DNA from 2 places in the Streptomyces sp. TLI_053 genome. Region 2 is predicted to be linked to the other one. Evidence: riboswitches for the same ligand, from Rfam matches in the RefSeq annotation. Region 2 holds a riboswitch; the other holds the start of a gene.
What was found. A riboswitch is a leader RNA that binds a small molecule or an ion and turns the genes downstream of it on or off. The one in region 2 is predicted to bind cobalamin.
Positions count from the first base shown of each region.

Region 1 (14,546 bases), 8.3 Mb from region 2:
CTCCTCGGCCGCGGTCGGGTCGAGCGCGGAGGTCGGCTCGTCCAGGACCAGGACGCGCGGGTGGGCGGTCAGCACCGAACCGATGGCGACCCGCTGCTGCTGGCCGCCGGAGAGCTCGTGGAGCGCGCGGTGGCGCAGGTCGGCCAGACCGAGCAGATCGAGGGTCTCCTCCACCCGCTTGCGCATCACCTTCGGCGGGACGGCCAACTGCTCCATCGCGTAGGCGAGTTCCTCCTCCACCGTGTCGGTGACGAAGCCGGCCGACGGGTCCTGTCCCACCACCCCGACCACGTCGGCCAGTTCGCGCGGCGGGTGGTGCGCGGTGTCCCGGCCGTCGACGGTGACCCGGCCGCGCAGGGTGCCGCCGGTGAAGTGCGGCACGAGGCCGTTGACGGCGCCGAGCAGGGTGGACTTGCCGACACCGGTACGGCCGACCACCAGGCAGAGTTCACCCTCGGGGACGTACAGGTCGACATCACGGAGCACCGGCGCGGCCTCGCCGTCGTACACCACGCCCACCTGGTCGAAACGGATCACTTGGTCACCTCGGTGGTCGTGCGGTCGTCGGCGCCGGTCACGCCCGTCGTCGGACCGGTTCGACCGGTCGAACCGGTCGCAACAGCCGGACCGGTCGGAACAGCCGAACCGGCCGCACCGGTCGAGCGCGGCGCGGGCAGGGCCGTGGAACCGGGCGGGCGGCCGGGCGGCGGCGCGACGACACCGGCGGCGCCCGCCAGCAGCAGGGCCGCCACCGGAACGAGTGGCATGGTCGGCCAACTCAGCGGGTACAGGGACGGGTTGAGGTCGGTGGCGTCGTAGCCGACGGTCCCGAAGAGCAGGGCGGCGGCGGCCACACCGCAGCCGGCCACGGCGAACTCGGCGACGCGCCAGCGGTCCGGCCGGTAGGTGGTGCGCCGCACCCGGCGGCCACCGAGCAGCAGGCCCGCCACACAGAGCCCGGCCCCCGCCAGCAGCGCGGGAAGTCCCAGCACGGCGGGGGCGGTGCCGTCCAGCAGGCCGTACACCCCGGCACAGAGGCCGCACATGCCGAGCAGCATCAGGGCGCCCGTGGTCCGGCGGGAGCGGCGGGTGGCCGTCCCCGCCCGTCCGTAGCCGCGCGAGTCCATCGCGGCGGCCAGGTGCAGCGAACGCTCCAGGGCGTCCTCCAGCACCGGCACGACGATGCTGCGCAGCGCGCGCACCCCCTTGGTCCGGCCCGCCCGCAACCTCCGTGCGCGGGCGACCCGTTGCACGCTCTGCACCAGCTGCGGAGCGACACTGAGCGACACCGTCACGGCGACACCGAGCTCGTAGAGGGCGCCCGGCAGGACGCGCAGGGCGCGCTTGGGGTTGGCGAGGGTGTTGGCGGCACCGATGCAGCAGATCAGACACGCCAGCCGCAGTCCGTCGAAGGCCGCCGAGAGGGTGGCCTCCAGCGAGACCGGGCCGCCGATCTCGATGCCCGCGTACCAGGCGGGGGTGGGGATGTGCGGGAGCGAGAACAGCAGGTGGTCGTGCGGGGTGATGCCGGTCGCGAAGACGCAGCGGAAGACCACCCGGATCGCCACCACGGTCAGGGCGAGCCACAGGTAGTACTTGAACCCCCGCGCCCACGGCGCCTCGGTCCGGCGGGCGGTGACCACGAAACCGAGTACCGCGAGGACGAGCAGGAGCAGCAGCGGATTGGTGGTGCGGCTCGCCGCCGTCGCCAGCGCCAGCGCCCAGATCCACCAGGCCAGGGGGTGCAGGTCGCGCGGGATCCGCCGGCCTCCCCCGGCCCGCGCGGAGGCGGGTCGCGGGAGGGCGGCGGCGGGCTTGTCGAGCGTGCTCACCCGGTCACTCGGCCTGTCGCCGGCGGCGGCGGCCGACAGCCAGCGTGGTCAGGCCCAGCAGCACCAGGAGGACGACGCCCACCACGGCGGGGACGATCGACCCGGAGTCGTGCGGCGCGTCGGCGGCCGGGGCCGCGTTCATCACCACCGGGCCGGCCGCGGCGGCGGGCGCCGGGGCCGTCGGAGTGTCGGTCGGCGCCACCGCGGGAGCGCTCTCGACGGTCTCGGGCGTCTCCGCCGGGGCCGGGGCGGGCGGTTCCGTGCTCGCGCCGTCCGGTGGCGGGGGCACCGTGCTCTCCGGTGCCGGCTCCGTCGGCACCGGGGCCGGGGCCCCGGCCTCCGGCGTCACCGGCCGGGGGCGTCCGGCGCCGCCGGAGGTCCCGTTCGGGGTCGTCGCCCCGGTGGACGGCTTCTTCGGAGTCGTGGCGCCGCCGCTCGTACCGCCCGAGCTCGCACCTCCCCCACTCGTGCCGGTGCCCGCGGCGCTTCCGCCGCCGCTCGCGCCGGCGCCGGCGGAGGATCCTCCCGATCCGGTGCTACCGCCGGAGGAGGCGGTTCCTCCGGCGGAACCGCTCCCGCCGGTGGCGGCGGCTCCGCCCGACGAGGCGGAACCGCCCGAGGAGGCGGCGCCGCCGGCCGTGCCACCGCTCGTGGAGCCGCCGTTGCCACCCGTCCCGGGGTCGGTCGGCGGCGGGGTCGGGTCCGGGGGCGTGCCCGTCCCACCGCCGGTCGAGGTGTTGTGCGCGCGCAGGGTGTCGGGCGCGACGGTCGGCCGGCCCTCGGTGCCCTCGATGTTGGTCCCGCCGAAGATCCACAGGTCGACGCTGCCGGGCTTGGGCTGGTAGCTCATCGCGCCCAACTGGCTGTACGACCAGTCGTTCTGGCCCGGATCCGCGTGCCAGTACGACCAGTACGCGGTGGCCGGCGGGGTCAGGACGCACTTCTCCTGGTCCGGGGTGGGGAACTGCTTGCCGCCCTGGAAGCCGCTGTAGCCGATGCGGCAGATGAACGCCGGACCGTCGTGCCCGGTGCCGGTGGTCTTCCAGCCGCCCTGGTTCAGCAGCGTGTACCCGGTGGTGGGGGTGGTGCCGCAGGAACGCAGCAGCGGACCGCCCCACTTGCTGAAGTCCACCGCCAGCACCACACCGGAGGTGGTGGTGCACTGCTCGATCGGCAGCGGGGCCGCGACCGCCGGCGTCGTGGCCGCGCCGATTCCTCCGGCCGCGAGGGCGAGCGTCGCCGCGGCGGCTCCGACCAGTCGGCCGATCCGCCGGATCACCGGTGACGCCCCGGGGTCGAGCCCGCGCGGCGGCGGGCGACGAGGACCGCACCGGCTCCGGCGGCGGTCAGCAGTGCCGCGACACTCGCCAGTCCGAGCGCCTCGCCTCCGGTGGTGGCCAGGCTCCCCGTGCCCGTGCGGGCCTGCACCGGTCCGGCCGGGACCGCGCCGCCGTTCCGCGGACCGTCGACAGCACCGGCGAGCGGTCCGTCGACGGGCTGAACGACGCTTCCGCCGGCGGGCGGGGTGACCGACGTGCCGGGGGGCACGGGGGAACCGGTGGGCGACGGGGAGGAGGAGGCGGTACCGGTCGCCGTCGATGTCGCCGTCGATGTCGATGTCGCCGTGACGGTGGCCGTGGGGCTGGGGGTCCGGGTGACCGTGGCGGTGGGCGTCGGCGTACCGGTCGAGGTCGGCGTGGCCGTGGCCGTCGGGGTACCCGTCGCGGTGGGCGTCGGCGAACCGGTCGAGGTCGGCGTGGCCGTGGCCGTCGGGGTACCCGTCGCGGTGGGCGTCGGCGAACCGGTCGGCGTCCCCGTGGCCGTCGCGGTCGGGGTGGGCGTCGGCGTGCCGCCGAGCTCGCGGCGCAGGGTGCCGAAGGAGATCCCGGTCGCGCCGCCCACCGCCTGGGTGGAGGCCCGGACGTCCGAACCCTGCTGCCCCTCGGAGGCCACGTTGAAGCCGCCGTCGGCGTTCTGCTGTCCGGCGAGGGAGTCGAGCGCCTTCGCGATCCGGGGAGCGTAGGCGGACTGGCGGAGGGTCATGCCCTGGATCGCGAGGGCCGCCGAGTTGGTCGAGTTGCCGGACGCGCCGGGGAAGCCGCCGTCCGGCAGCTGCCGGCCGGCCAGCCAGGAGACGCCCCTGTCGACGGCTCGGGCGGCCTCGTCACCGGGGACGAGTGCGAGGGCCATCACGGCCATCGCGGTGCTGTCCACGTCGGAGTCGCCGGTGGCAGGGATGAGGCTCGGCCAGGAGCCGTCGGCGTGCTGGAGGCTCTTCAGGTAGGTGACGGCGGCGGCGGCGTTGGCCGCGTCGCCGGCCCGGTACTGGGCCATGATGCCGAGCGCCTGGGAGAACACCGAGGTGGCCCAGGTGTAGTTGCCGGGTCCGGCGCAGCCGGTGGCGTCGTCGGCCTTGGCGCAGACCGCCGCGGCCAGGGCCGCGATCAGGTCGTGGCCGCCGAAGGCCCGCGGGTCGCGGCCGACGACCTCGGCCAGGAGGGCCTCCTTGCCGATGGAGCCGCCGCCGGCGTACTCGGTGCCGATGCCGGTCCAGTCGTTGACGGTGCGCTCGCCGGTGTCCTTGCCCTGCTGGTCGAGGAAGTCGACGATCCGGCGCAGGGCCGCGTCGTCCGCTCCGGTGGCGGCGAGGGCGAAGGCGCCGTCGATGGTGAGGCCGAAGTCCGCGAAGTCCGGGAACGCCTCGTAGTAGTGGCCGCCGATCAGGTTCGCCGGGGCGGTCAGGTAGGCGCTGCCCCTGGCCAGGTCGGGGGTCCGGCCCGCGGGCGCGGTCGGGGTGGTGGTGGCGCCGTTCGGGTTGTGGCGGACGGTACTGGGGTCGGTGCCGGTCAGCGCCAGCACGGCCTGTTCGGTGGCGGCCGGGTCGGCGTCGGTCGTCGACTCGTCGGGGAGGAAGCCGCCGTCCTTGCCCTGCCGGCCGCCGAGCCATGCCTTCGCGGCGCTCTGCCCGGCGCCCTGCCCGATGGCGAGCAGGGCCTGGGCTGCGGCGGCGGTGCTCACGGTGTCACCGGGGGCCCCGGCGTACGGGGCGTAGGAACCGTCGGCCTGCTGGCCCGCCACGAGCCGGTCGGCGGCCTTCTTCGCGACGGCCTCGCCCCCGCCCGTTCCGCGCAGGGCGAGGACGGCGAGGCCGGTGGCCACCGGGTCGGCTTCGCAGTTGTCCCCGGCGACGATCATCGAGCCGGCGATCCCGCCGTCGGCGCACTGGAGCACCGCGAACCGCGCGAGCACCGACGCGGTAGGCGTCACACCCGCGCGCCGCAGGGCGATGACGCCCCAGGCCTGGGTCCAGGGCGAGGCCGCGCCGTAGAAGTCCCCGGCGGCCGTGCACTTGCCGTTCTCGCCCTGGGCGGCGCACACGTGCTCGGTCAGCGCGGCGATCAGGTCGCGGCCGCCGAAGGCCCGGGGGTCGCCCTCGGTGCTCTCGGCGACCAGGGCCAGCAGAGCGGCGGCCCTGGAGTCGGGCTTCCCGGCGGGTCCGTCCGGGAAGAGGAACTCGTCGGTGTGCGCGGCGAGGTAGGCGACGACCTTGCGCAGGGCGGGGTCCTGGGTCCCGGCGGCGGCGAGGGCGATCGCGGTCTGGGCGGTCCGGGGGAAGTCCGCGCCCTCGAAGGCCCAGTTGCCCATGTACTCGCCGTTGACCAGCTGGGCGGCCAGCCAGGCGGCCGCCGCGGCGGGGTCGCCGGGCTTGGTGGAGGGGACGGTCGGGCTCGGGGAGGGGGACGCGGTGGCCGACGGCGAGGGCCCGGTGTTCTTGGCGCGGACGGAGTCCGGGGTGAAGGTGGGCGCCCCGCTGGTGCCGCCGATGTCGGTGCCGCCGAAGACCCAGGCCTCGACCTCGCCCGGCTTGGGCTTCTGGGTCAGGGCTCCGTAGCGGCTGTAGGTCCAGGTGTCCTGGCCGGCCTCCGCGATCCAGTAGGACCAGTACGCCGTCGCCTGCGGGGTGGTGGTGCAGGGTTCCTCGGCCACGGTCGGGTACTGGGTCCCGCTGTCGAAGGTCCCGTTGCCGATCCGGCAGATGAAGCCGGGGCCGTCGTGCTCGGTGCCGGTGGTGCCGAAGCCCGCGTTGTGCAGCAGGTTCATGCCGGTCGTGGGGTGGGCGTCGCAGCCACGGACCACGCCGCCGCCCCAGTGGCCGAAGTCGACGGCGACGATCGCGCCGGTGGTGGCCGTGCACTCCTCGATCGGGTCGGCGGCGGCCCGGCCGGGATGTCCGATCAGCACGGTGCCGCCCGCGGCGACCGCGACGGCACTGGCCGCGACGAGGGACGCGAGCCCCCGGAATCCGTGGCTCGTACGACTGCTGCTGGGCCTCACTGGCGACTCCCCGATCGGTCATCGGGTCGCACGACGCAGCCGACGGCCCCTCGCACGAGGAACCGCCCGGACCGCGTCGTAGTCCACGACGACGCAAGCACTCCTGAACAGGACCTCGGCGCAGGCATTCCGGCTCATCCGCCGCTGGGGACGGATCTACGGTTGCGGGTCAGCGCCGGAATCGGACCGGCTTCCCCTGACTGCCGAGGAGAAAAAATCGGTTCATCAGACCATGGGGGTAGGAGGAGCGTCAACGGTGCGTCATGTCGCTTTCCCCACCTCGTGGTCCCTCCGGCGGTGCGGTAGCGTCCCCGGTGGCCGAGCGGGGGAACCCGGTGCGAATCCGGGGCTGACGCGCAGCGGTGTGGAGCGGCGCGCGGCGTCGCTCCGAGCCCGGATGCCCGCCCGGCCGCGCAGCATCAGCGACAGCCAGCCCACGCGATCCGGGCGGCCGCCGCCCCACCGCCCCGCGCCGCACCGGCGCCCGGGCCGGGGCCGGATCGGCGCCCGCCACTCCGAGGAGTCCCCGTGCCCGTTCCCGCCCTCCCGCGCTCCGTCCCGTCCCGTGCCGCCTCCGCGGTAACCGTCGCGGTGGCGGCCGGTGCCCTGGTCCTGTCGGCCGTTCCGGCCCACGCGACCGCGACCCCGGCCCAGATAGCCACCTCCAAGAGCACCGGTGTGACCTACCTGAAGTCCCTCCAGGCCGCCGACGGCAGCTACGTGACCGGCGGCGGGCTCTCCAACGAGTGGGCCTTCAGCGCCCTCGCCGCCGCGGGCACGGCCGCCGCCGACGTGACCCCCGGCGGCGACCCCACCAAGAACGCCCGCCTCGTCTACCGCAACCAGCTCGCCGCCGCCGGCTGGCCCGGGGCCTCCCCCGTCGCGACCGACTACCAGCGCGGCACCCTCAACGCCTACGCCGCCGGCATCGACCCCGCCCGCGTCGGCCCCGGCCGCAACCTGATCGCCGACCTGGTCGCGTACTGGCAGACCGCCGAACCCGGCTACTACGGCCCGTCCGCCAACTTCAACGGCACGGTCTTCGGGCTGCTCGCCCTCGGCGGCGCCAAGACCCAGAGCGGGACGAAGCGCGTGCCGCAGGCCCTGCTGGACGCCTCCGTCACGGCCGTGCGCGCCAACCAGCACACCGACGGCGGCTGGAACTACAGCAAGGCCGCGGGCGATCCCACCGAACTCGGCAAGGGCAGCGACATCGACATGACCGGCGCGGCCATGGCCTCCCTGTGCGTCGGCGGCGTTCCCAACACCGACGCCGCGGTCGTGGCCGCCAAGAACTTCCTCAAGGGCAAGCTGCTGTCCTCCGGCGCGTTCAACGCCATGTGGGGCGCCAACACCGACTCCAACGGCTGGGCCGTCTCCGGCCTCAACGCCTGCGGCATCAACCCCCAGGGCACCGACTTCACCAGCGGCACCGGCAAGACCCCGGTCGACTTCCTGATCGCCCAGCAGTTCAAGCCCGGCGGCGGCTTCAAGTACGTGTCCACCGACACCGTCCCCTCCGCCTACGCCTCCGTCGACGGGCTTCGCGCCGTCGCCGGCGCCGGCTTCACCGCCACCCCGCCCGCACCGGTCGCGGCCGGGGAACCGGCGTGGGCGGCCACCTCCGCCTTCACCGCCGGCACCGCCGCCCGCCTCGCCCTCGTCGTCGACAACGGCACCGCCACGCCGAAGGTCTGCGCCGTCACCCTCACCCCGACCGGCGGCACCGTCACCCTCGGCGACGTCCTCGACGCCGCCGCCACCGCCACGCCGAGCGGCTGCGTCACCTCCGTCACGCCGTCCACCGGCGCGGGCACCATCACCGCGATCAACGGCACCGCCAACAGCGGTCCGTCCACCTGGAAGGTCGTCCTGGACGGCGGGACGGCCGCCGCCGCCACCCGCGCCACGACCGTCCACGTCGGCGACACCGTCTCGCTGCGCTACGGCAGCTGATCCAGGACACGCCGCGGGTCGCGGGTCCCCGGGCGCGGTAGCAGGGGCCTGCGGCCCACCGCTCGTTCCGCCGGGGTGGCGGGAACGCGCGGCAGCGAGGAGCATCACCGTGCGGCGCCACGCACCGCCGGACATTCGAGCAGGGGGACGGTTCCACATGAGGACTTCCAGGTGGGCGGCGGCGTGCTACGTCGCCCTGGTCGCGGTGTCGGCCGCGTTGGGCGGGGCGACCGGGAACGGACGGTTCTACCTCGCGGCCGTCGTCCTGACGCTGCCCGTCGGGCTCGTCGCCCTGGTGGCGGTCTACGTCGTCCGGGGCCTGCTGACCGGTGTGGGCGGCCTGTTCACCGGAACGAGACTGCCCGACGGTTCCGACCCCGCCTGGCTGACGGACGCGGGCGTCGTGGCCAACACGCTGCTCTTCACGGCCGCGGCGGTCGCCACGGTGTTGGTGGCCCGCCGGTTCTCGGCCCGCCGCACGCACCGAACGGCCTGACCGCCCGTCACCGCGGCCGGGGACGGTCCGCCCTTGTGACAGTGCCGGTCTCAACCAGTGGGCAGAATGGTGGAACGGGCTGCACCGCCGGGTGATCTGCGTCTACGCTGGCCCGTGCAGCTGGTTCGTCCTGCCCTCCAGGCAGGACGTCGTAAGAGGGAACCCGGTGAAGCCATTCGACTGGCCAGTCCGGGACTGCCCCGCAGCGGTGAGTGGGAACGACCGCCGTCATACGCACTGGGCCCGGGAGGGTCTGGGAAGCGACGGCCAGTAGGAATCCGCCCTCGAGGAGGGCGGACGTGCCCGCGAGTCCGAAGACCTGCCGCTGCCCGCGCGCGACCGATCGCGCACGGCTATCCGGTGACCTCGTGGGCGGGTCGGCGACCATACCCGGCAGATCGGGCCCGTTCGTCGACGGCGCCGGCTGCCCGGTTCGTCATCCTTCGCGCCCTCGTTCCGTCATCGGGAACCAGAGGAATCAGACTCGCGAAGGAGAGTCCCTTGACCACGAAGTCCGCAGCCGCGGCGACCCTCGCCACCGCGTACGGCTACCCCCGACAGGGCCGGGGCCGGGAGCTCAAGAAGGCGATCGAGGGCTACTGGAAGGGCACGGTCACCGCCCAGGCGCTGCTGGCCACGGCCGCCGACCTGCGCCGCGGGAACTGGCAGCAGCTCGCCGACTCCGGCGTCGAAGAGGTCCCGACCGGGGACTTCTCGCTGTACGACCACGTGCTCGACACCACGGTCGCCGTCGGTGCGATCCCGGTCCGCCACCGGGCCGCCGTCGACGCCGACCCGCTGGACGGCTACTTCGCCATGGCGCGCGGCACCCAGGACGTCGCGCCGCTGGAAATGACCAAGTGGTTCGACACCAACTACCACTACCTGGTCCCCGAGCTGGGCCCCGACACGGTGTTCACCGCCGACCCCGCCAAGGCCGTCAACGAGCTGGCGGAGGCCCTCGCGCTCGGCCACGACGCCCGGCCGGTCCTGGTCGGCCCGGTCACCTACCTGCTGCTGGCCAAGCCCGCCCCGGGCGTGGCGGCCGACTTCCAGCCGATCACCCTGCTCGACCGGCTGCTGCCGGTCTACGCGGAACTCCTCGCTGCGCTGAAGGCCGCCGGAGCGCAGTGGGTCCAGCTGGACGAGCCCGCGCTCGTCCAGGACCGCACCCCGGCCGAGCTGAACACCGCGGCCCGCGCCTACCGCGAGCTCGGCGCCCTCACCGACCGGCCCAAGCTGCTGGTCGCGAGCTACTTCGACCGCCTCGGCGACGCCCTGCCGGTGCTCGCCAAGGCACCCGTCGAGGGCCTGGCGCTCGACTTCACCGGCCCCGCCGCCGCGAATCTGGACGACCTCGCCGCCGTCGGCGGTCTGCCGGGCAAGCGGCTGGTCGCGGGCGTCGTCGACGGGCGCAACATCTGGATCAACGACCTGGAGAAGTCGCTCGCCACCCTGGCGACCCTGCTCGGCCTCGCCGACCGCGTCGACGTCGCACCGTCCTGCTCCCTGCTGCACGTGCCGATCGACGCCGCCCTGGAACGCGACGTCGACCCGCAGATCGCCCGCTGGCTCGCCTTCGCCAAGCAGAAGGCCGCCGAGTCCGCCCTGCTCGCCCGAGGACTGCGCGAGGGCACCGGTGCGATCACCGCCGACCTCGCCGCCAACCGCGCCGACCTCGCCTCCCGGGCCGGCTCGCCGATCACCCGTGACCCGGCCGTGCGCGCCCGCACCGCCGCCGTCACCGCCGACGACGCCCGCCGCACCCAGCCCTACCCGCAGCGTGCCGTGGCCCAGCGCGCCCGCCTCGGCCTGCCCCTGCTGCCCACCACCACCATCGGCTCCTTCCCGCAGACCACCGAACTGCGCGTCGCCCGTGCCGACCTGACCGCCGGACGGATCGACACCGCCGCCTACCGGGAGCGGATGGAGGCCGAGGTCCGCGAGGTGATCGCCTACCAGGAGAAGGCCGGCCTCGACGTCCTGGTGCACGGCGAGCCCGAGCGCAACGACATGGTCCAGTACTTCGCCGAACAGCTCACCGGCTACCTCGCCACCCGGCACGGCTGGGTGCAGTCCTACGGCACCCGCTACGTGCGCCCGCCGGTCCTCGCCGGCGACATCTCCCGCCCGCACCCGATGACCGTCGACTGGTTCCGTTTCGCCCAGGACCTCACCGACCGCCCCGTCAAGGGCATGCTCACCGGCCCCGTCACCATGCTCGCCTGGTCCTTCGTCCGCGACGACCAGCCGCTCGCCGACACCGCCCGCCAGGTCGCCCTGGCCCTGCGCGACGAGGTCACCGACCTCGAGGCCGCCGGCGCCGCCGTCGTCCAGGTCGACGAACCCGCCCTGCGGGAGACCCTGCCGCTGCGTGCCGCGGACCGCCCCGCCTACCTCGACTGGGCCACCGAGTCCTTCCGGCTGGCGACCTCGGGCGTGCGCGCCGACACCCAGATCCACACCCACATGTGCTACGCCGAATTCGGCGCGATCATGACCGCGATCGACGAACTCGACGCCGACGTCATCTCCCTGGAGGCCACCCGCTCCCACATGCAGGTCGCCGGCGAGCTCGCCGCCGCAGGCTACCCGCGCGAGGTCGGACCGGGCGTCTGGGACATCCACTCCCCCCGCGTCCCCAGCACCGACGAAGCCACCGAACTGCTCCGGGCGGGCCTGGCCGCGATCCCGGCCGAGCGGCTCTGGGTCAACCCCGACTGCGGCCTGAAGACCCGCGGCTGGACCGAGACCCGGGCCTCCCTCGACAGCCTCGTCGGCGCCGCCCGCCGCCTGCGCGAGGAACTCGCCGGCTGACCGTCGCGGTGAACTCGAGGGGCGGTCGCGACACGAGTGTCGCGACCGCCCCGGCGGCACTGTCACCTCACGGACCGTCCGAGGGCGGGTTGCCGCCACGAGGAACGGGGGTCGCACCCGGGCAAGGGATCAGACGGCCGCGGACAGGCCGAGGTTCTGGTGGATCTCCGTCGTGACCGTGGAGAAGTTCATGGTCATGAAATGCAGCCCGGGCGCACCCTCGGAAATCAGTCGGCTGCACATGGCGGTGGCGTGCTCGATTCCGGCGGAGCGGACCGCCGCCGGATCCTCCTGAAGGTCGAGCATGCGTCCGGAGAAGTCTGCCGGAATGGCAGCGGTACTGAGGGTCGGAATACGGAGAAGCGACCGTATGGTGGTCACGGGCATGATCTCCGGAATTACCGGAATATCGCATCCGGCCTTCTGGAGGCGGTCGCGGAATCTGAGGTAGCTGTCCGCCTCGAAGAACATCTGGGTGATCGCGTAATCCGCGCCGGCCCGCCACTTGGCGAGGAAGTTGCGGATCTCGGAGTCCCAGTCCGGTGATCTCGGGTGCATTTCCGGGAAAGCGGCGACGCCGACGCAGAAGTCGCCGGACTCCTTGATCAGCCGCACCAGGTCCGCGGCGTACTCGACCCCGTCGGGGTGCCGGGCCCACGGGCCGAGCGGGTCGCCCGGCGGGTCGCCCCGCAGCGCCAGGATGTTGCGAACCCCCTGGTCGGCGTAGTGTCCGAGGATGTTCCTGAGTTCGGCGACGCTGTGGTCGACGGCCGTCAGGTGGGCGGTGGGCGTGAGGGTCGTCTCCTGGGCGATGCGGCCGGTGACCTTCACGGTCCGCTCCCGGGTCGACCCGCCGGCACCGTAGGTCACCGAGACGAAGGTCGGGGAGAGCGCCTCCAGGCGGCGGATCGCATTCCACAGTCCGGCCTCCGCCGCGGCGCTGCGCGGTGGCATGAACTCGAACGAATAGGAACGCTTCCCGGTGGCGAGGAGATCGCGCACGGATGCCGCCCGGTCGTTACGGGTGGAGGGGGTTCCGAGTGTCATGCGGAGAGAATATACGGGCCCCTGGACGGCTCGTCCCCGGTGTCCGTAGAGTGATACGGGATTGCTCGGAAATGCATCCCCCGGTGTCCGGATCCGATGCTTGCGGAGTGGATCCCCGGGGTCTCCGCACAGTGCACAATGGGGGCATGGAAAGACAGTTGCACACCCTCCCCGGACTTCCCGAATGGGACCGCTGCGCCGTGATGGGAATTCTCAACGTCACGCCCGACTCGTTCTCGGACGGCGGCAGCTGGCTGGACCCGGGCTGGGCCGTCGAGCACGGACTGTCGCTCGTCGCCCGGGGCGCCGACATGGTGGACGTGGGCGGGGAGTCGACCCGCCCGGGCGCCCGCCGGGTGCCGCTCCAGGAGGAGCTCGCCCGGGTCCTGCCGGTGGTGCGGGGCCTCGCCCGCGAGGGTGTCCTGGTGAGCATCGACACGATGCGGTCCGAGGTCGCGGAGGCGGCGGTGGACGCGGGTGCCCGGATCGTCAACGACGTCAGCGGAGGCCTGGCCGACGACCGGATGGCCAGGACCGTCGCCCGGACCGGTGTGCCCTTCGTCCTCATGCACTGGCGGGGACAGTCCCACGCGATGGACGGACTGGCCGACTACGAGGACGTCGTGGCCGACGTGACCACGGAGGTGGAACGCCAACTGGACGCCGTGGTGTCGGCCGGAGTCGACCCGGCCCGGGTGATCGTCGACCCCGGCCTCGGCTTCGCCAAGAGCCGCGCCGACGACTGGGCGCTGCTCGCCGCCCTGGACGCCTGGCACGCCCTGGGGCGACCGCTGCTGGTGGGGCCGTCGCGCAAACGCTTCCTCGGCGAACTGCTCGCCGACCCGGCGACCGGCGTACCCCGCCCGGCCCGGGAACGCGATGCCGCCACCGCGGCCACGGCCGTGCTGGCCGCCGCCGCAGGAGCCTGGGCGGTCCGCGTCCACGAAGTCCGGGCCACCGCGGACGCCGTGCGCGTCGAGGCCGCCCTGCACGCGCACCGGCCCGCGGCCGGTCGGCGGCCGCCGCACCGCACGAGGTAGGGCGCGGCTTCGAACCCGCGGCCGCGGGGCGACCGCCGAGCCTTCGTCCGCCGAGCCTTCGTCCGCCGCGACCCGCGGGTCGCCGAAGACCACTCGCCTGCGGATTGCTCGCAGGGCGGCGGCCGGTTCTTGCGAATACTGCAAACCCAGGGCAGTGGTACCTTCGCAAATACGGGCAGGGAAAGGAACGACAGGCGTTATGGCACGACCGGCCGGGCGGAAGATCTACGCCCACGCCAAGCTGCGCCGGCTCCGCCGCGAGCACGGCATGAACCAGGTGGAGCTGGCCCATGAGCTGGGCATCTCGACCAGCTACCTCAACCAGATCGAGCACAGCCAGCGCCCGTTGACCGCCTCGGTGCTGCTGCGGATCTCCCAGGTGTTCGGGGTGGACCCGGAGTTCTTCTCCGAGGCCGAGGAGGAGCGCCTGGGCACCGATCTGCGGACCGCGCTCGCGGACCAGGTGTGCGGAGGCTCCGTGCCCGCCGAGGAGATCACGGAGGTCAGCCGGGACCATCCGGAGGTGGCACGCGCGCTGGTCGCGCTGCACCGCGGTTACCGCGAGGCGCTGGCGCGCGTCGGCGACCTGGGCGAGCCGGGGCCCGGCGCGGGCCTGCGTCCGGCCGAACCCCACGACGAGGTCCGCGACTTCTTCTACGCCCACCACAACCACATCGCCGTCCTCGACGAGGCGGCCGAGCGGACCGCCGAATCGCTCGCGACCGCCACCGCGGGACGCACGGCGGAAGCCCTGACCGCCCGGCTCGCCGAGCGGCACGGCGTGCGGGTGGTCGAGGCCGACCGCCCCCGGGTCGCCGATCTGCGACGCTACGACCCGGCGACCGCCACGCTCCACCTCTCGCCGTGGCTGACCGACGGCCGCCGCGCCTTCCAGCTCGCCACCCAGCTCGCGCTGCTGGAGCACCGCCCGCTGATCGACACGCTCGTGGCGGCGGCCGAGCACGACCTCACGTCACCCGAGGCGGCGGACCTGGCGCGGATCGGCCTGGCCAACTACTTCGC
Region 1 covers NZ_LT629775.1:774,866-789,411, forward strand. Annotated here, with positions in the region: gene BLU95_RS02795 (ABC transporter ATP-binding protein) at 1-537, opposite strand, end outside; gene BLU95_RS02800 (CbiQ family ECF transporter T component) at 534-1,832, opposite strand; gene BLU95_RS45785 (hypothetical protein) at 1,837-3,111, opposite strand; gene BLU95_RS02810 (prenyltransferase/squalene oxidase repeat-containing protein) at 3,108-6,167, opposite strand; gene BLU95_RS02815 (prenyltransferase/squalene oxidase repeat-containing protein) at 6,696-8,123, shown strand; gene BLU95_RS02820 (hypothetical protein) at 8,281-8,619, shown strand; cobalamin riboswitch at 8,723-8,960, shown strand; gene metE (5-methyltetrahydropteroyltriglutamate--homocysteine S-methyltransferase) at 9,121-11,436, shown strand; gene metF (methylenetetrahydrofolate reductase [NAD(P)H]) at 11,566-12,483, opposite strand; gene folP (dihydropteroate synthase) at 12,630-13,523, shown strand; gene BLU95_RS02840 (short-chain fatty acyl-CoA regulator family protein) at 13,723-14,546, shown strand, end outside.
Region 1: another riboswitch for cobalamin. It lies ahead of metE (5-methyltetrahydropteroyltriglutamate--homocysteine S-methyltransferase); the one in region 2 lies ahead of BLU95_RS37690 (peptidase).

Region 2 (14,546 bases):
CTCCGCCACCCGCGCCTGGAGGTCCAGCGCCTCGCGCGGGTCGTCCATCGCCACCGGCCGCCGCGGTACGACCGGGCCGTGGGGGGCGCGGTCCGAGACGGTCAGCACGCCGAGCATCGCGAGTCGCTGCTCGACGGCGTCCAGGGTGTCCTCGCGGTCGCGCCGGATCCAGGCCTTCCAACTGCGTGACGTGCCGCCCGCCTCGGCGAGCAGCGCGTCCAGGACGCCGTCCCCCGTGGGGTCGGCGGAGAGGACCCGGACATGCCCCGATCCGTCCTCGGCGAGGGCGCCCCGGTGGGCGAGTTCGGCCAGGGTGGCGGCACGGACCAGGAAACCGGCACGGGTGCGGTCCTGGAGGGACTGGGACCGGGTGTCGAAGGCCAGCAGGTAGCCGGAGAGATGCAGGGCTCGGCTCATGCCTCCGACGATACGGGCGGGGGCCGGTGCCGTCCGTCACCCCGCGGTCGGATCCGCCCTCCGTCGGGAGGACTACTCGACGACGGGTTGCGGCCGTGCCCGTTCACCGTGGTGGCAGGGGTGGCAGGCGTGGCCGGGGTGGCCGATTTCCGGCGCGGTGAATATCGGGCAAGTACGGGGAATTACCGCATTCCCGGGACCGGAGCGGATCGGGCAACCGAATCCCCGACGAATCCACGGCGAACCCCCGCGCACATCAGGCCGATTGTCGGCGGGAGATCGAAATCCGGGAGTCCCGAGGGTGTTCGCGCGTTGGAATGGCAGCAGCGGACCCTTTCACCCGAGCCTACCCCGGTAGCCGAAGGCAGAGAAAGAGATGCCATGGATGATTTCGACAGCGAAACCTCCAAACGCAACCCCGTTTTCTGTGCTCTCGTCAATGCCCCCCTCGACCTGGACCGCGACGACCTCGGGCACCCCGCGCACCCCGGCCTGTGGGAGCGGCTGATCGGTGACCGCAGGCCGGTCGACCAGCGCGGACTCCACTGCCCGGACTGCCGGGCCGCCCGCGGTGCCCGGGCCTGGATGTACGTCTTCGAGCGGCAGGGCCTGCGGATCGCCGCGCACCACAATCCGCACCGCCGCCCGTCCGGCGGGAGCGATGTGCGCGAGGCCTACCGGGAGCGGTACGTCCGCGCGGCCGAGAGCGCCGGCCACACCGCCGAGGTGGGGGCGGTCGACCCGACCGGCAGGCGGCGCACCGACGTCCTGGTCACCGGCGCCGGTGGACAGCGGTACGGGTTCGAACCACAGGTGTCGTACCTTTCCGCAGCGAGCGCCCGCAGCCGTGACGCCGCCGCCCGGGCCGACGGCATCACGGCGGTCTGGCACACGGTGGACCCGCGGTCCCCGCTGATCGACGCGGTCCACTGGACGAGGACGGACGACCTGCCCGCGGCCGCCGTGCGCGCGGAGCGCGACCTGCTGGTCCGCGGCGGCGTGCGGGCCCTCACCCTGGAACTCTGCGACCGCATGCCGACACCGTGTCCCGTCCGCAGGCAGGGCAGTTGCGGGCGCCGCCACGCGCGGTGGGGGCCGCGGCCGCGGCAGTTCGACGACCTCGTCCGCGACATCGCCGCCGGGCGCTGCGTGCCGCTCACCGTGCGGGCGGCCCGGGGTGTGCACCGTTTCTGGTCCTCGGCCGAGGACCGCGAGGCCTTTCTCGACAGCGGTGGCACGCTCACACCGGCCGACGAGTCGGATGCCGATGTCGATGCCGATGCCGATGCCGTCGACCGGGGACCGGCGGCACACCGCTCCACCGCCTTCGGTCCGCGCTCCCACTCCCGTCGGGACACCCGCTGCGCCGTCGACCGGGCCGACCGGGCCGACCGGGCCGTGCGGCGGCAGCGGCAGTTCGCGACCCTGAAGGTGCGGGACAGCGGCGAGGCGATCTGGTTCCCCGAGCCGACGGCCGCTCCCGCGCGGATCCTGCGCCCGGAGCTCGCCCCGGTCCGGCGCGAGGCCTGTTCGGCGGGCCGGGGAGCGGCCTGCGGACGGGGCGCCCGGCTCTATCCCGGGGGGTGGTTCTGCGCGGAGCACCGCCCCGGCGCGGTCCGCGTGTGAACCGCCCGCCCCGCGTTGCCGCCCACCCGGACCACCTGGTCCACCCGGACCACCTGGTCCGGCCGGAGCCGGTCGCCGCCGCGGCCGGTCGCGGCCGGGGCCGACTGGCTTGCGGCGTGCGCCGACGGTCCGCGTAGAGTCGACCGGGCACACCTCACCCACACCGGACGCGCGCTGTCTTCGCCGTGCCGGTCCGGGCGGCCGGGGCCGTCGGCCTTGCCGGTGGGCTGGGGTGCCGGTCGAGCGCGTCGGAACAGGGCGGGAACAGGGAGCGAGATGGTGAGGGGCAGGCAGGAGGCGAGGCGTCCGCACGGGGAGCTGGTCGCGGACGTCCTGGCGGTGCTGTGGGCGTCGGCCGAGCCGATGACCGCCCAGGAGGTGAAGGGCGCGCTGCGGCAGGACCTCGCCCGGACGACCGTGGCGACGATCCTCGCCCGTCTGCACGAGAAGGGCACGCTCGACCGGACGCGCCCGGGGCGTTCCTTCGCCTACGCGCCGGTGGCGGACGCCGCCGGTCTGGCCGCGGGGCGGATGCGCCGGGAGCTTGAGAAGGAACCGCAGCGGGATCTCGTCCTGAAGCGGTTCGTGTCCTCCCTGTCCGCGGACGACGAGGACGTGCTGCGAAGCCTGCTGCTCGCCGCCGAGGGCGAACAGGACCCGGTGGCGGAGGACTTGGCTGGGGACGCGGCTGAGGAATCGGCTGCGGCGGAGGACGCCGCGGCGGAGGACGCGGAGCGGGCGGACGAGGGATGACGCCGGTCCTGGTGGTCGTCGCCCTGGCCGTTCTGCTGCCCTGGGCCGCCGTGCCCGCGGCGTCCCGGCTCGCACGGCTGCTCGCGCCGCGCGAAGCCGCCCTGGCCCTCGCCGGCGCGGCGGCCCTGCTGGCGGGCGGCACCGTCGCGGTGCTGGTCGCCCTCCTCCACGTGCCGTTCCTGGCGGGCCTCGAACAGCTGCCGCTCACCGGGGTGACCAGGCACTGGCCGGCGGTGCTTCCCGTCGCGGGCGTCGCCGGGGCAGTGCTCGTCGTACAGGCCGTCCGGCTGGTACGGGCCGTGCGCCGCCACCGCGCCGTGCTGTCGCGGGCGTGGCGGCTGACCGCCGGGGCGACGGCGGAGGGCGATGTGCTCGTCGTACCGGGAGCGGAGGCGGAGGCCTTCGCCTTGCCGGGCCACCGGGGGCGGGCCGGTCGCGTGGTCGTGACGGAGGGCATGCTCGAATCTCTGGCGGCGCCGGAGCGCGCGGTCCTGCTCGCGCACGAGCGGGCCCACCTCCGCGGGCGCCACCACCTGTTCTCGGTGGCCGCCGACCTCGCCGCCGCCGTCCACCCGGCCCTCGCACGGCTGCGCACCGGCCTGGAGTTCCACCTCGAGCGGTGGGCCGACGAGGCGGCCGCCCGCTCGGTGTCCGACCGGAGGCTCGCCGCGACCGCGATCGCCCGCGCCGCCCTGGTCGGCGCGGCCGGACCCGGCGCGCCCGCCGTCCGGCCGCTGTCCGTGAGCACGGGGCCGGTGCCCCTGCGGGTCCGGGCCCTGCTGGAACCGGCGCCGGCCGGACCGGAGGGGCGGCGCCCGCGGCTCGCCGCCGCCGGGCTCGTCACCGCTGTGGTGACCGCGACCGGGCTGGCGCTGGGCCTGGCGTACGGCCTGCACGAGTACGTCGAATACGCGGCGGAGGCGCTCGTCGGCCGGTGACCGATGTGACGACATCGATGTAGACCAATGCTCGGAAGCGCGGATATGGTGAGCCTCGGCTCACCGTCCCGGCAGCGGGACGTCGCACGCTCTCGACGATGGGGAACGGTTTGTACGACGGACGGAAGGGATCCTCGAGTCCGTTCGAGCAGACCGTCTACCTCCTCTCGGAGGCCGGCCGTGCCGTCGACCGCCTGCTCGCGGAGCGGCTGGAGCACCGCGGACTGACCCCGGCCCACCAGTCGCTGCTGTCGACCCTGGCCACTCTGGGGCCGCACGGCCGACGCGATCTCGTGGAACGGCTCGCCATGTCGGGAGCGGACGCGCACCGGGCGCTCGACGACCTGCTCTCCCGGGGCCTGCTGCAGTCGACGGTGGTCCACATCGGGGGTCGCCAGGAACTGCTGGCGATCACCGACCCGGGCCGGGCCGCGCTGGACCTGCTCCACTCCGACGCCGCCGCCGCGCAGGACGGCCTGCTCGCCGCACTGACGAGGGGTCAGCGCGTCGAGCTCAACTCGCTGCTCCGGCGCGTGTGCGCGGCCGCCGCCCGAGGGGCCGGCGGGCTGGGCGAGGCCTCGGGCGGGGGGCGGGCGTCGACGGCCGGTCCCCGGCCCGCCTGAGCGGTCCGGGTGCCGGAACGCCCAGGTCAGGGCCGTGGGGGACGGTTCGCGTCCGACTGTTCCCGGACGTCTCCCCGGGGCATAACGGCTTGATTCCAGTAGAACAATCAGTCCGTAAAAAGTAAGGGAAGGCTAACCTTTGTGAGGTTAGCCTTCCCTCATGAACAGCCTGATGCTGGCCGCGGACACGGCCGGATACACCATGCCCCAGACCTGGCGGATCCTCACCAAGACCGGTTACTTCATCGGCCTCAGCGGTGCCATCGGCGCCACCGTCGGATACGCCGCCGCGGTGCGTCCCGCGCTCAGGAACGCCGAGCGCAACGGAGCCGGGCCCGACGCCGCGGTGCTGAGATCCAGATCGGCGGCCTTCGTCGCCTGGGCGGGTGTGGTGCTGCTGGTCGCCGGTTACTTCCAGCTCGCCGCCCGCGTCGCCCGCTCCGGCAAGGGGATGCCCTTCGGAGACGCCCTGGCCCCCGACCGGATCTGGCACTTCCTCCGCGCCCCGGCCGCCAAGGGCGCCTGGATCGCCCAGGGCACGGTCTATCTCGTGCAGCACATCGTTCTCGTCGCGACCGCGGCCGTGATGGTCGCCCTGTTCGTCCCGGCGGTCCGCCGGCACGCCGACCGTGTGGTCCTCGCCGCGCTGCCCGCGGCGATCGCCGTCACGCTGGTCGCCGCCGTGCCCACGACCACCCCGACCGCCTTCGACCGCTGGCTCGACCTCGTGCTCGATCAGGTCCACATCGTCTCCGGCACGGTCTGGCTCGGCGGACTGGCCCTGCTGGTCGCCCTGGCCGGTACCCGCGGCCGCCTCGGCGACGGCGCCGGGCTGCTCTGGGCCCAGCTGTGGCAGCGCTTCGGCCTCGTCGCGATGGTCTGCGTCGGTGCGATCACCGTCTCCGGCCTGTGGCTGAGCTGGAAGCACGTCGGCAGTGTCCCGCAGTTGTGGACCACCGGGTACGGCATCGCGCTGCTGGTCAAGATCCTGCTGGTGGCCGGGTTGGTGACCGCGGGCGCCTTCAACCAGTTCTGGCTGATGCCCCGGATCACCCGCGCCCGCCTCGCCGACGACACGGCCACGCTGCGCGACCTGACCCTCGGCCACTTCCCCAAGGTCGTGTGGGGCGAGGTCGCGCTGGGCCACGCCGTTCTGCTGGTGCTGCCCTTCATCGCCGGCTCGGCCCGCACCGAGGCCGGCAGCCCCAAGGCGGTCTTCTCCGGCAGCATCCTCGCCGCCGGTGCCGCACTGGTGGTCGCCCTCGCGGTGTCCCTGTACGCGACGGCCAAGGTCTCCGACCTCCTCGCCCGCCGCCCGCTCCCCGCCGCGGCGGTCTGACGGACCGGCCGCGCTCGGCGGTCCGCCGTCCCGCTGCCGACGGATTCGTTCGGCGGATCCGTCCGTAAGGATCGACGACCCCTGGCCCCGGCCACCTCACGGAGGTGGCCGGGGCCAGGGGTCTCGTGCTGTCGGCGGACCCTGGGTGGGGCGGTCGTCCGGGCTGTGGGGGCTGTCCGTCGGGTCCGGGGGAGTCCGGCCGGGCCGGTCCCGGTGAACTCCGTTCCGGGCCGGGCCTGTTCGTGCCTCTCCGGCCCGGTCGCAGGGTGGCCGGCGGGCCCGGGATCGCCGACGCCCCGCCCGGGTTGCCGGGCGGGGCGTGGTGAGGGTGGCGTGGGTGCGCCGGGTGGCGCGGGCCGGTGGTGTCAGGCGGTGGTGTCAGGTGGTGGGGCGGGCCTCGGTGCTGCCGGTCGTGCCGGTGCTGCCGGTGCTGCCGGTGGGCTTGGGGGTGCTGGGCTTGGCGGGGCCGCCGAGGACACCGAAGAAGTAGGCGAGGGTGGGTGCGAGGTAGGCGAGCCAGACGACGATCTGGAGGACCGTGGGGTCGGGCTGGAAGTTGAAGACGCCCTTGAGGAGGGTGCCGTACCAGCTGTCCTTGGGGACGGTGGTGGAGATGTCGAAGGCGGTGGTGTGGAGGCCGGGCAGCCAGCCGGCCTCCTGGAGGTCGTGGACGCCGTAGGCGAGGACGCCGGCGGCGACGACGACGAGCATGGCGCCGGTCCAGGTGAAGAACTTGGCGAGGTTGATCTTCAGGGCGCCGCGGTAGAACAGCCAGCCGAGGAAGGCGGCGGTGAGCAGGCCGAGGGCGGCGCCGATGATCGGGTTGTAGCCGTCCTCGGTGGCCTGGACGGCGGTCCAGATGAACAGGGCGGTCTCCAGGCCCTCGCGGCCGACGGCGAGGAAGGCGGTGGCGACGAGTGCGCCGGTGCCCATCGCGAGGGCGGCGTCGAGTTTGCCCTGGAGTTCGCTCCTGAGGTGGCGCGCGGTGCGGCGCATCCAGAAGACCATCCAGGTGACCAGGCCGACGGAGATGATCGACAGTGAGCCGCCGAGGGCCTCCTGGGCCTCGAAGGACAGTTGCGAGGAGCCGAACTGCAGCACCGCGCCGAAGGCCATCGAGAGCAGCACGGCGGCGCCGACGCCGGTCCACACCGGCGGGAGCTTCTCCCGGCGGCCGGTCTTGACCAGGTAGGCGATGAGGATGCAGACGACCAGGCTGGCTTCGAGTCCTTCGCGCAGGCCGATCAGATAGTTGGCGAACACGCCGGCTCCATCGAGGTTGTGGTGGGACGCTCTGCGGTTGTTGTCCGAAGACCCGGTGGTTACTTGACGACCACGGCGGCGGCGAGCTTGGAGAGGGGTTCGCCGAGGGAGTTGACGGCGTCGGAGAAGGTCTTGCGCTCGGTGTCGGTGACCTTGTCGTAGGAGGTGTAGCTGCCGTCGGCCTGCTTGTACTTGGCGAGCAGGGTCTGGATGGCGGCGAACTCGGAGTCCAGGGTCTTGGCGAGGTCGGCGTCCTTCTCGGCGGCGACGGGCTTGAGCAGTTCGTAGGCCTTCTTGGCGCCCTCGACGTTGGCGGCGAAGTCGGCGAGGTCGGTGTGGCTGTAGCGGTCCTCCTCGCCGGTGACCTTGCCGGTGGCGACCTCGTCGAGCAGTTCCTTGGCGCCGTTGGCCATGCTGGTGGCGGTGATCTCGGCCTCGGGGATCTTCTTCTGCCAGTCCTTGAGGTCGGCCACGAGCTGGTCGGCGAGCTTCTTCTCGTCGTCGCCGATCTTCCCGTCCTCCCAGAGGGACTTCTCCAGCTTGTGCCAGCCGGTCCACTCCTGGCCGGGCTCCAGGCCGTCCTCGCGGGTGTCGGTCTTGGGGTCGACGTCGCCGAAGCTCTCGGCGACCGGCTCGGTGCGCTCCCAGCCGATGCGCGAGGGCGCGAAGAGGGACTTGGCCTTGTCCAGCTCGCCGGCCTTGATCGCGGCGGCGAACGCCTCGACGGCCGGGACGGTGGCGTCGGCCTGTTCCTGGGCGTACGTGCGGTAGGCGTCCACGGCGGCGGTCAGGCGGGGGTCGGTGGGGGCGGCGGAGGCGTCGCCGGTGACGGTGATCTTCTGGCGGATGCCGTCGCCGACCATGCCGGGCTTGCAGGCGACCTCGTAGGAGCCGGCCTTGATCTCGGCGGTGATGGTGGCCTTGGTGCCGGGGCCGATGTTCTCGCGCTCGGTGACGATCTTGTCACCGGCGGCGTAGACGTAGACCTCGGTGACCTTGGATCCCTTGTTGGCGATGTCGATGCTGACGTGGCCGGCCGGGAACGTGGTCCTCGAGACCTCGCAGGCGGTGTCGGTGGCGTTGACCTTGACGGCGTCGGCAGCGGCCTTGTCGTCCTTCTTCTGCGAGCAGCCGGCCAGGGCGGCGGTCGCCACGGCGAGGGTGAGCAGCGTGGCGGCGGTGGAACGACGGGCGGACATGCGGGCTCCAGCGGTCAGGGTCGGGGGTGTGCTCGGCGGCGTCGTGACCGCTGTGCGGACGGCGGCCGGGGAGCTTAGGTGCACCTTACTAAGGTCGCCCTAATTCGTCTACTTTTCTGTAGACATTCGCGCGGTGCGGGGGTGGCGATAAGGGCAACTGCTCGGGTGTGGCTGGGTGGTGTGGCTGGGTGGTGGGGCGGGGCGATGGGGCCGGTCGGTGGCGGTGGGTGCCGGGTGTGCTCTCCGGTCGGGGTCGGACGCATTGGTCGGTCTGCATATGCAGTCGATCGACATATGCAGAGAGATGGCCTATGTTGATCCGCAGGACGGACCGCCGGCTCCGGAGAACGGACGAGCCGTGGGGGCGGGCGTCCGCCGTCCGCGCATGGCCTGGCACGCCGTCAGGCCGGCCGCTTCCCGTGGGAGGACCGCAGTGCATCACCGTTCCCGTACACCCGGACCCAAGCTGCTCGGTGTCGCGATCGCCGTCGTGCTCGGCCTCGCAGTGGCCGTGCCACCCGCCTTCGCCGGACCGGCCGGGGGACCGTCCGCCGACGCCGACCCGGTGCCCGGGCTGGTCGCCGGGTCGGACACCGGGGCGCCGCAACTGGTCACCGGCCTCGCCGAGGCGGCCCCCGGCGACAACCCGGCCGAGGCGGCCCGCGCCCACCTGGCCGCCCATCAGGACCGCTACCGGATCGACCCCGGACAGCTCGTCGAAGCCGGCGTGGAGCGTGCCGCCGACGGCCGGCGCACCGTCAGGTTCGAGCAGCGGCACGGCGGCATACCCGTCTTCGGGGCCCGGTACCTGGTTCACCTGGTCGGCGAAGGCAATGGACAGCGGGTCGAGTCGGCCGGCGGCAAGTACTTCACCGGACTCACCGCCCCGACCGTGCAGAGCGTTCCGGACGAGGTGCTGCGACGGCTCGCGATCGGCGCGGTCCAGGACCCGGTGGCCCGCGCCGGCGCGACGGCCGAGGACCGTGGCCCGGTGGTGCTGCCCGGCGGTGCCGGCCGGCTCGCCCGCCACTTCACCGTGCGCGGGAGCGACCCGGCGGTGTGGGCGGCGAAGGCGCAGGAGGTGTTCGTGGACGCCTCGACCGGGGAGGTCGCGCTCTCCTACCAGGTACGCGCCCCGTACCCGCTCGACGTCCCGGGCGCCGCGGCATCGGGCGTCGCATCGGGCGTCGCGGCATCCGCCGCCGCGACCTCTCCCGACGCGGCCGCCGCCGCACCGGCCCTCGAACCCGCCACCGGCACCGCGCCCGACGCCCTCGGCCGCCCCGCCCGGGTGAACATCGGCCGACTCCCGGACGGCACCTACCAGCTCGTCGACCTCACCCGCCCCGCCACCGTCACCACCTACGACGCGGCCGGTCGCGACGAGCTGGACTTCAGCACCCTGCCCGCCGACGCCCACCCCGCCGCCTCGCCGACCACCGACTTCCCGGCCGTCACCGGTACCAGCGGCGCCACCGACGCCCACCTCAACGCCGCCGCCGTGTACGACTTCTACCGCGACCGACTGGGCCGCGACGGGATCGACGGCAAGGGCGGACCGATCACCTCCGTCGTGAACGTCACCAGCTTCGGCGAGCCCCTGGACAACGCCTACTGGGACGGCCGGAAGATGGTCTACGGAGGCGGCAGCGGCAAGTACCTCCCGTTCTCCGCCGCGCGCGACGTGGCCGGCCACGAGATGACGCACGGCGTCGTGAAGCACACCGCGGAGCTGGTCGGACTCGGCCAGTCCGGTGCCCTCGACGAGGCCGTCGCCGACTACTTCGGCAACGCCATCGAGGTGACCGGCCGAGGCATGCCGATGACCGACCCCAGGGCCGCGCTGCTCGGTGAGGACCTCTGCCGCACCGGCACCCCCGAGGCCTGCGCCGGCCGCCGGCTGGACGACCGCCGCACCACCGTCGCCGACTACGTCGGAGCCCCCGCCGGGGTCGACAACGGCGGCGTGCACCTCAACTCCACCATCTTCTCCGGCGCGTTGTGGGACATCCGGCGCACCCTCGACCCGCTCCTCGCCGACCGTCTGGTCTACCGCGCGCTGGCCGAGTACCTCACCCCGCTGGACGACTTCGTCGACGCCCGCAACGCGGTGCTCGCCGCGGGCCGCACCCTCGGTCTCTCCCGCGCCCAACTCCGCACCGTGGCCAGCGCCTTCGACGCCCACGGGATCAAGGACGGCTGGCAGCGCCGGATCGGCGTGGACAGCCGGCCGCTGCTGCGCGAACTCTCCACCGAGAGCGTGGCACCGGACGTCGCGGCCGGCCGCTGGGTGGCGGCCACCGCGGGCGAGGGCGCCAAGGGCAGCATGGCCGTGTACACGGGCGCCGTCGCCGGCTCCGCCGAGCCCGCCCGGCTCAGCGCGGAGGACGGCCGCTCGCACGGCTGGCCCGCGACCGACGGTACGACGGCCGCGTGGGTGGCGATGGGGCCGGGGGCCGACGGTGGTTGGGGCATGGAGGTGCTGGCCCGGCCGCTCGACGGTGGCCCGGCGCGCAGCGTCCAGCGCGGCGCGAACCAGTACTTCGGCGATGTCCGGGTCTCCGGTGGGGACGTCGCCTTCCTGATGACGGACTACGCCACCGGCCGCGGCGGGCCGGTGCTCTCCCGCGCCGGCGCCCCGGCGGTGCCGATCGCGCTGCCGGAGGGCCACCGGGCCTCCGCCCTCGCCTTCCGGGACGGCCTGCTCGCCTGGACCGAGAGCTGGCAGGTCGGTGAGCGGACGGTGAGCGCGCCGACGGTCTACTCGCTCGCCGCCGGCAAGGTCGTCGCCCAGTACGTGGTGGACGACGCGAACGCCGCCGCCGGGACCGAGGTCGGCAGCACCCGACTGGCCGGTGGCCGGCTGCTGTGGGTCGAGACCCCCTTCGACCGGACGAAGGGCAGCACGATCCGCTCCGGCGCGCTGGACGGCTCCGGAGTGAGCGACCTCCTGCCCGCGGGCCCGAGGCTCGGCACCGGCACCGAGCCGCGCCGGATCTCCGGCCTCACCGCCTCCGACCGGGCCGTCACCTTCGCCGAAGCCGCTCGCCCGGTGACGGGCGGCACCAGGAACACGGACCTGCCCAAGCTCTGGCAGCTCCCGCTCACCGGCGGCACCCCGGAGCGGATGTCCTGCAACCGGGGCGGCCAGTACTCCCCGGTGGCCGACCGGGGGACCCGGGTGGTCTGGCTGGACGCCACGGCGGGCCGTACCGACCTGGTCGTGCGCGAGCGCGCGGCCGGCACCTGCTGACCGAAGGCGGCTGCCCCGGGGACCCAAGGGCTCTCGACCCCGAAGCCCGGCCCCCGTCCGCCCCGGTCTCCCGCCCGGCCGCCGCATCCCTGCGGCAGCCGGGCGGGTCCTTGCCGTGACCGGACCGCCGCTCCCGCCGCAGCAGGCTCGTCGCCGAAGTGCTGGTACCGACGACCCGCCTGTGCGGTCCAGGTGACGGACCACCGCCCGCCGGTCCCGGCGGCCCGGGCCGCTGAGGTCCTGTCAGCCGAGACCCGGCGACGGCGATCCGACCTCGAACCGGCCTTGACCCTCTCTCGGCCGAGCCGACATCATGAGCCGTCATGTTCTGACTCCGCCGTCGGGGGAAGTCCGGTCGAATTCCGGCGCTGACCCGCAACGGTAGGCCGCCGACGGCAGTCGGTGGCGAGCCCGAGTACCCGTCGGCGGAGGCGTGTCCCCTCCTCCCGTCGTGGTCTGCGGCCAGGGGCTCCCGGAGCCGTCGGGCGGTCCGTCCCGCGCGGTTGCCGGCGGCCGCCCGTGCGCCCAGGCCCGGAAAGGCCTCGCATGTCCGACTCCGCGCTCCGCCGCCGCCCGCTCCGCCTGCTCGCGATATCCGCGCTGGCCCTGACCGCCACCCTCCCCGCCGCCACCGCCGCCCAGGCTGCCGCGCCCGTCCCGGCCCTCACCGCGCCGGCCGTCACCGTTGCGGCCCCGGCCTCCGGCGACAACGCCACCACCTACCGCCCTGACGCCGCCGCGGCCGGCTGGCTCGCGCGCCAGCTGGTCAACGGCGACCACTTCGAGTCGGTCTTTGACGGCACCGCCTACCCCGATCAGGGCCTCACCATCGACGCCGTGCTCGCCTTCGCCGCCGCGGGCAGCGCCGACCAGGCCGCCGCCCGCGCCACCGCCTGGCTCGCCCGCCCCGACATCCTGAGCGGCTACCTCGGCGACGGCACCACCGAGGCCTACGCCGGTGCCACCGCCAAGCTCCTGCTGGCCGCCGAGGTGCGCGGCGCCGACCCGTCGGCCTTCGGCGGCGTCGACCTGCCCGCCCGGCTGCGCTCCCTGCTGACGCCGAGCGGCCGCTTCTCCGACCGCTCCCAGTGGGGCGACTACAGCAACGCCTTCGGCCAGTCCCTCGCCCTGATCGCCCTCCAGCGCACCCCCGGTGGGGTACCGGCCCCGGCCGTCGACTTCCTGGCCGCCGCCCAGTGCGCCGACGGCGGCTTCCCGGTCTCCTTCGGGCAGGCCACCTGCACCGCCGACGCCGACGCCACCGCGCTCGCGGCCCAGGCGCTCGCCGCCACCGGCCGCAGCGCCAAGGCCAAGGCGGGCCTGGACTGGCTGACGGCCCACCAGAACACCGACGGCGGTTTCGCCGCGGCCGGTGCCACCACCTCCAACGCCAACAGCACCGGCCTGGCCACCTCCGCCCTGCTCCCCGGCGGACGGTTCATCAGCGGTCTCAAGGGCTGGAGCAGCCTGGTGAAGCTCCAGCAGGGCTGCTCGGCCGACCCCTCCGTGCGCGGCGCCGTCGCCTACGACGCCAGCGGCTTCAACCCCGCCAACGCCGCCCGGGCCACCGCTCAGGCCGTCCTCGGCCTCTCCGGCCAGGGCCTGGCCGGCCTCAGTGCCCACGGCGCCCGCCCGTCCGCCCCGACCCTGGCCTGCCCGGCCCCGGCCGTGCGCCCCTGAGGGTCGCCCGCCCGGCCGTGACCCGCACTGCCGCCCGCCACACCCCAGGAGCACGCCCATGACCACCTCCGTCCACCCGGCGCGCCGTACCCTCGGCGCCTTCGCCACCGCTGCGGCCCTCACCGCCGGCCTGCTCGGCGTCTCCACCGCGACCGCCCCGCAGGCGCAGGCCGCCGCCTGTTCCGGCACCTCCGGCGTCACCGTCGTCGTCGACTTCACCGCCCTCGGTGGTGGCATCGAGACCGGCTGCGCCCCGGGCGACCCGGCGAGCGGCCTCGCCGCGATCACCGGCGCCGGCTTCTCCTACTCCTTCCACCCGCGCTTCCCGGGTTTCGTCTGCAAGATCAACGCCCTGCCGACGACCTGCACCAACCCCACCGGCACCGCTTACTGGTCGTACTGGCACGCCCCGCACGGCGGCCCGTGGTCCTACAGCAGCCTCGGCGCCGGCTCCTACAACCCGGCCCCGGGCGAGGTCGAGGGCTGGTCCTTCGGCGCCGGTGCCCAGCCGGGCATCACCGCGCCCTGACCCCGGCCTTGCTCTCTCCAGGGCGCGGTCCGGCCAGGACCGCGCCCTACCGGCCGGGCGTCCTCGGGGCCTCCAACTCCACGTGGTGGACGGTGAAACCGCCCTGCAGCACCGGGGCGAACGGCGCCGGGGCCATGCAGGTGCCGACCACCGGTTGGTAGGGCTTCTGGTCGGCGTCCAGGTCGAGATTGGCCACGCCCCAGGAGAAGCCGAGGCGGGCGCCGTCGCGGCCGCTGCCCTGGTAGACGCTGAGACCGATCCGCTCCTTGCGGTTCTCGGTGTCCGAGCCGATGACGGCGGTCAGGGTGGCGACCGGGCCGCCGGTGCTCAGGCAGTCCACCTCGGCCTCGGCGCTGTGGACCTCGCCGGTGGCGGCCACGCGGTGGGAGTAGCGGACCGTGCCCACGGCATCGGTGGGCAGCCCGTTCGGCGAGTTCGTCCCCGGGAGGGGGCGGGAGTAGGGCTTCGCGCGGGCGTCGACGGTGAACCGGATCTCGTCGTCCGGGGAGAAGGCGTACGAGATCCGGGCGCTGCCGCTGACGCCCGCCGTCCGCACGGGCCGGTCGCCCCGGCCGGCGGGCCCGGACTCGCCGGACAGGGAAACCGTGGACACGCCGTCCGTGGACAGGGTGTCGGCGGAGGCCGGCGCGACGCCCGAGAGAGCGGCGAGGGCCAGCCCGGCGGCAGCGGAAACCCGTGCGGTCCGAGCAGCCCGAACGGTTCGTGTGGTCCGGACGGCGGCACGGTTGCGGGTACGAATGCGGAACATGGTGGGTCTCCCTCCCCGGCGGCCCCGTCGGCCGCCCTCTCGATGCCCCCAATCCTGGTCGCGGCACCCCCACCCGCACATGTACCGATCGGCACATCTACCGAGCCCACCCGGCGGCTCCACCCCTGCCGAACGGCAGGGCAGGAACCGACGGCCC
Region 2 covers NZ_LT629775.1:9,091,302-9,105,847, forward strand. Annotated here, with positions in the region: gene BLU95_RS37645 (GOLPH3/VPS74 family protein) at 1-417, opposite strand, end outside; gene BLU95_RS37650 (hypothetical protein) at 799-2,043, shown strand; gene BLU95_RS37655 (BlaI/MecI/CopY family transcriptional regulator) at 2,320-2,796, shown strand; gene BLU95_RS37660 (M56 family metallopeptidase) at 2,793-3,734, shown strand; gene BLU95_RS37665 (MarR family winged helix-turn-helix transcriptional regulator) at 3,833-4,357, shown strand; gene BLU95_RS37670 (CopD family protein) at 4,518-5,696, shown strand; gene efeU (iron uptake transporter permease EfeU) at 6,075-6,959, opposite strand; gene efeO (iron uptake system protein EfeO) at 7,019-8,158, opposite strand; gene BLU95_RS45350 (M4 family metallopeptidase) at 8,592-11,411, shown strand; cobalamin riboswitch at 11,733-11,852, shown strand; gene BLU95_RS37690 (peptidase) at 11,958-13,091, shown strand; gene BLU95_RS45355 (hypothetical protein) at 13,150-13,620, shown strand; gene BLU95_RS37700 (hypothetical protein) at 13,667-14,233, opposite strand.